Longibacter salinarum: one gene and its partner. The main gene of each other region encodes a partner of the protein of the gene in region 2 in a complex. Links are inferred from orthologs where the notes say so. Each region holds a gene or a part of one and is shown on either strand. Other genes may lie near its edges.

Region 1 (2,960 bases), on a different replicon or contig from region 2:
CGGTACGGGTTTTCTGCGTTGATGCGGCATTCGATCGCGTGGCCGTCAATCGGAACCTTGCGACTTTGGACGGTCTCGCCCATCGCGACGCGAATCTGGTATTCGACGAGGTCCACATCGGTGACCTCCTCCGTCACCGGATGCTCGACCTGGATCCGGGTGTTCATTTCCATGAAGTAGAAGTTCTTGTCCGCTCCGACGAGGAACTCAATGGTCCCGGCCCCCTCGTAGTTGACAGCTTCGGCGCCTCGGATGGCGGCCTGGCCCATCTCCTCACGGAGGTCCTCGTCAACGATCGGTGAAGGCGCCTCCTCGACGAGCTTCTGGTGCCGCCGCTGGATTGAGCACTCACGCTCGCCAAAGTGCATAACCCCCCCCTTACCGTCTCCCAGCAGCTGGATTTCGACATGGCGCGGCTCCTCAACGACTTTCTCGAGATACACGTCCGGATTGCCGAACGCACCTTCCGCCTCCGACCGGGCGCTATTGTACGCTTTCGCGAAGTTCTCCGGTTCGAAAACCATCCGCATGCCGCGACCACCGCCGCCTGCTGAGGCCTTGACCATAACCGGATAGCCAATTTCCTTGGCCACTTCTTTGGCCTCTTCGAGAGAATCGACGATGCCATCGGACCCGGGCACCGTTGGGACACCCGCTTCGGCCATCGTCTGCTTGGCGAGCGACTTCTCCCCCATCATCCGAATCGTTTCGGGCGAGGGACCGATGAACTTCACATCGTTGTCCTGGCAGATCTGGCTGAACTCCGCATTTTCTGAGAGGAAGCCGTAACCGGGATGGATGGCATCCGCACCGGTGACTTCAGCAGCGGCGATAATTCGGTCCGGACGAAGGTAGCTTTCGCCGGACGCCGGCGGGCCGATGCAGACGGCCTCGTCAGCGAATCGAACGTGGAGGGAGTCGCGGTCGGCCGTCGAGTAAACGGCTACCGTGCTGAGGCCCATCTCGTGGCACGTCCGAATGATGCGGAGGGCGATTTCTCCGCGATTGGCGACAAGAACTTTCTTGATCTTACTCACCGTGATGTGGATATCCGTGGGGCAACGTCGACGAATCCGGGCGGCCGAGACAGACGCGAGGTCGTGTAGGACACGATTGGAGCGTCGGACCGTCCGGCGGGGATGCAGTAACCTGTGCCGGCGGTACCCAGGGAGGACACCGCGGTCGGCTGAGGGCCGTCTACTTCTCGATCACAAACAACGGCTGATCGAACTCAACGGGCTCGGCATCTTCCACTAGAATCTCCTTGATGGTCCCCGAGGTCTCGCACTCAATCTCGTTCATCAACTTCATCGCCTCGATGATGCAAAGCACATCACCGTCACCGACGCTATCCCCAACCTCGACGTACGGATCAGAATCCGGCGACGGGCGGCGATAGAACGTGCCGACAATCGGAGCGCGGACGAGTTCTTCGTTCGCACCGCTTCCTGCTTCGGCTTTCTCTTCACCCGACCCGGAGGACGTTTCGGTCGATGCGGAACCGCTCTGCCCCTGTGCGGGCGCAGGCTGCTGCCCTGCTCCACCCTGCGACGGAGAGCCTCCCTGCTGCGGCGCACCCTGAGGGGGCGTCGCCGGCGATGGGGCCCCTTGGGGCGCGTACCCCTGCTGCGGAGCATACGCCGGTGGGCCGTACGGCATCGCGTATTGCGACGGCTGCTGCATAATCACCTGAGGCGAATTCTGCCGGATCGTGAGCTTGAAATCGTCTTCCTCAATCTCAATCTCCGATACGCCGCTTTCGGCCACGATCGAGAGCAATTGCTGAATCTTGTCTAGCTTCATGCGTCTGATAGGTATGAAGAAAGATCGGCACGGCTACGCAGGATGCTGCGCCGGTGCCTCCACACGCACGGTGCGAGCGGAGCACAACCGGATCGAACTATATCGCGTTCGGCGCCGTCGACACACGGGTTTCGTATTCTCCCGTCTGCGTGCTGACGCGCACGACGTCGCCTTCGTTGATGAACAGCGGAACGTCTACCGTCGCTCCGCTCTCCAGGGTTGCAGGCTTGGATCCCCCCTGCGCGGTGTCTCCCTTGACGCCCGGCGTCGTATCGACGACTTCCAGTTCTACCTTCTGCGGAATGTCCATCCGCATCGGCTCGTTGGTGTCGGCGCGGAAGAGAATGTCAACGGACCCTCCCTCTTTCACGTACTCCATGCCTTCGACCTGCTCCGGCGGCAGCGAAAACTGCGCGTAGGTCTCGGTATTCATGAAGTGAAGACCGTAGTCGTCTTCGTAGAGGTACTGGTGCGGACGCTTCTCGACACGGACCTCTTCCACTTTGGCCCCTGCACGGAACGTGTTATCCAACTCACGCCCGTCTTTGACATTCTTCAGGCGGGTCCGAACAAACGCTCCACCCTTCCCGGGCTTCACGTGCTGAAAATCGATCATCTCCCAGATGTCATCTTTCCAGATGATCATCAGGCCGTTACGGAAATCACTCGTGCTTGCCATCTTGCGTCAAGGTAAATCGTGATGCACGTCGGTCGAGGAGGACGACAGCGCCAGCGCATAGCTTTGGCTCTGCCCAAGTACATTGCAAGCAGAAGTCCGGTGCATGTTCGGCTCGCATCCATTCGGGCAAACCGAGCGCAGCTCATCGCTGGAAAAACCGGCCCCTTGGACCGACTCGTCCACGCCGCGTTTTCGCGACAGTGTGCCAATATACCGTGGGGGTATCGAGGGTGTCAACGCCGAAGACGGGCATTTGAAGCCAGACGGCCGAGAATCCGCAATTTTCCCAACCTCAGACGGTCTCGCCCCTCCCGCTCCGTTGCATGTCATAAACAATTCACGCTCATAGCGGGCGCGATCCGGTCTTCTCCGTACCGTGGCGGCTACCGATACGGCTGGTCTTTCTTCAAAACGGTCATCAAATCATCCACGCCGACCGGGCCGTGACGGTAAAGCAGCGGCTCCCCGAACGTTGCGC
Region 2 (2,955 bases):
CGCTCTACATATCCGTAGATCCTTTCACAGCGCTGGTGTACCCTGATAGCGGTACAAAAACAAACGCCCCTCTCGGTATTCGGCAGCCACTTCACACGACCTGCCGATCCGACACAGCGCATCACACCTGAGTTTCACCGAAGGGGGTGAAACCGGCGCTCGGTACGGCCTGCTTGGTGTCCTTACGGACGCGCAGGCAGCCGACCGACGCCGGGGGGATGCGACGCCCCGTCGAGATATCTCGGCGGGGCGTCTTTTTGTGTGTACCTACTCTTTTCTCTGCATGTCAACGGATCAGAAGCTGTTTGGCGGATGGCTCAGCAGCCGAGACACAGTGGACGAAGCCCCCGTGGAGCGCTCAAGCGAGCCGTGTAGTGAGGCCGACCGCAGGGAGGTCACCCCGTGGGGAACTACCTGGCAAGCGCAGTAGCTTCACGGGGCGAGAGCCACGAAGTCGCAGCGCTGGGAGCGTAGCGACCGAGTGCCCTTGGGGTGGCCAGTGACAGTTCGCCAAACAGCTTCTCATGGTCTCTGCATTGGGCCATCGCACCTCGCTCCCCAGCTAAGAGCGGCATCCAGTATCGGTCCAACCTCGAATGACTTCCTTGCCACTCGCTCTCGTCGTCACCTTTTCATATACGGAACGATGGGGTCTGAGTGAGAACGGGGTCTTCACGGCGTCGTACCCACAGTCCGAAAAGATTTACCACGTGCTATCGCTGAGGTTGATGGACATCCCCATTCTCGTCCCCCTTCTCGTCGCCGGCTGCATCTTTGGCCCCCTCTTCCTAAGTCTCCGGGAAGTCCGCGACTCATCCGGGCCATCTCCCGGAGGCGGTGCCAGCCCGAAGCCCTCGCCTGACAGCCCCACGCCCCTCTGGGGAGACGCGCACACGGTCGACATAGATGCGATAGATATCCAGCCGACGGTGCCAGACGCGGACGAAAACGTCACTGCTGCCTGACGACGAAAAACGCTAACGTTTCAGCGTTCCGACAACAGAAAACATCCTCACAAAGGAAACGCACGAGCCATTATTCGTAGCTCGTGCGTGAAACCGCCGAAAATGGGGTGACGCGTCTAGCGATCGTCCATCAGGAGGTCGAAGAGGTGGATGATGCGCTGACGCAGACGCCGGCGATCCACGACCATGTCAACGAAGCCCTGCTTGAGCAGAAACTCCGACCGCTGGAATCCCTCGGGCAGGTCGGACCCGATCGTTTCGCGGATCACGCGCGGCCCGGCAAATCCGATGAGCGCTTCCGGCTCGGCGATGTGGATGTCTCCCAACATGGAGAACGATGCCGTCACGCCACCCGTCGTTGGGTGCGTAAGTACCGAGATGTAGGGAAGGCCGGCGTCGTCGAGTCGAGCAAGGTGGGCGCTCGTTTTCGCCATCTGCATCAGGCTGAGGGCTCCCTCCATCATGCGCGCTCCACCACTCTGCGAGATGATGACGAGCGGAATCTCGCGGGTGTACGCTCGCTTGATGGCACGCGCGATGGTTTCTCCGACCACCGACCCCATCGAGCCCCCAATGAAGCTGAAGTCCATGCAGGCCATCGACACCTCGTGGCTTCCCATTTCGCCGGTGGCAGAGCGAGCTGCGTCGTTCTGCCCCGTCTTCTCCCGCGCTTTCTTCAGGCGCTGGTCGTACGGTTTTCGATCCTCAAAGTCGAGGCGGTCGACACTCATCAGATCGGTGTCGTGGAGTTCGTACTCGCCGTCATTGAATAAGAAATTGAAGTATCGCCCGCTGCTCATGCCGAAGTGATACCCCGAGCTCGGGAAGACGAGCAGATTATCCTCCAGTTCTCGCCGGTTGATAATCTCCCCCGTCTTCGGGCACTTCACCCACTGCCCCTCCGGTACCTCATTCTGCTCTTTCCGGGTGGTGAGGATGCCGGCTTTCTTGCGCTTGAACCACGGCATAACGGAACGGTCGTCGAATCACGAGGAGACAGGCGAAGGAAAAACGAGGGGCGGAAGCGATCCGCCACAGACATTCTATAATCTGGATTACCGAATCCAATGTCCAAATCCACAGCAGCTGTCCGCGTGAAATTCCATCGCGCACGCACTGGCACCGGACAAGGGCGGATCTCCCACGTCTCAGCCCACATGAAACGCCTTAAGATACATGGGCTCGAACGTCTTGGGCTCCGCTTTCTGGCCACGGCCAACCATTTCGAGAGCACACCGTGCCACCCACGCGGCCGACGGACGAGAGACCACGTCCGGCACAACTCGCACCTTGATGCCGACCGACCGGAGGACGGGCTCGACCTTCGCGGCACCCGTGCCGATTACACGCACCCGCGCCTTCTTGACGCCGATCCAGTCCGGCAACTCTTTTACGTTCATCGCGGAGGCGGCCGCTTGCAGCTTCAACCGGCCCGTCCACGGGTGCGGATGCGTCTTCTCGCCATCCCCCACAACTTCGCGCATCCGGTACGCAGCGGCAAAGACCTCGTCGCGCCGCGCATCGAGCGCCGCACAGACAACCTCCCCTTCACTTGCGTGGGGTGTCACCGTCGCAGCCAGCGCCTCGAGGGTGGGCACGCCGATGAGATCCGCCCCCGTCGCCTCCGCCCAGCCTTTCGCCGTACTGACCCCGATGCGGAGCCCGGTGTATGATCCGGGCCCTTTCGATACCGCAACCACGTCGATCTCTGAATGATCGACCGAAGCACGCGTCAGCACGTCCTCAATGATCGGTGTGAGGTGCTGCGCGTGAGCCCGCGGCCGGTGCATGTGGTTCTCGGCCACAACGTTGCCATCCACACAGACCGCAGCCCCACAGGTGTGCGTCGCGGTTTCGATCGCTAGAAGGACCATGATAAAACGGTTTGAGACGAACGCTAGAGTGACGGTGCACGACCTACTTCATGACCAATCCGCCGTCGACGATCAAGTTCTGCCCGGTCACGGCACGTGCCCATGGGGACAGGAAA

Evidence for each region.
Region 1: the proteins of accD (region 2) and accB are in contact, whole or in part, in a solved structure (PDB 8UXZ), measured with the Escherichia coli proteins. The link is inferred for Longibacter salinarum from one-to-one orthologs.

What each region holds. Positions count from the first base shown.
Region 1 is NZ_PDEQ01000003.1:35,716-38,675, reverse strand. It holds accB (acetyl-CoA carboxylase biotin carboxyl carrier protein), read right to left. Parts: upstream 1,804-2,960; coding sequence 1,198-1,803; downstream 1-1,197. Other genes in the region: bshB1 (bacillithiol biosynthesis deacetylase BshB1), read right to left, coding at 2,866-2,960; efp (elongation factor P), read right to left, coding at 1,901-2,482; accC (acetyl-CoA carboxylase biotin carboxylase subunit), read right to left, coding at 1-1,037. UniProt on the Escherichia coli protein: This protein is a component of the acetyl coenzyme A carboxylase complex; first, biotin carboxylase catalyzes the carboxylation of the carrier protein and then the transcarboxylase transfers the carboxyl group to form malonyl-CoA.
Region 2 is NZ_PDEQ01000002.1:119,729-122,683, reverse strand. The notes cover bases 8-2,832. They hold accD (acetyl-CoA carboxylase, carboxyltransferase subunit beta), read right to left. Parts: upstream 1,934-2,832; coding sequence 1,082-1,933; downstream 8-1,081. Other genes in these bases: tsaB (tRNA (adenosine(37)-N6)-threonylcarbamoyltransferase complex dimerization subunit type 1 TsaB), read right to left, coding at 2,114-2,832; CRI94_RS04110 (hypothetical protein), read left to right, coding at 597-965; CRI94_RS17610 (hypothetical protein), read left to right, coding at 284-430. Outside these bases: more of tsaB, read right to left, coding at 2,833-2,839; CRI94_RS04095 (3-oxoacyl-ACP reductase), read right to left, coding at 2,883-2,955.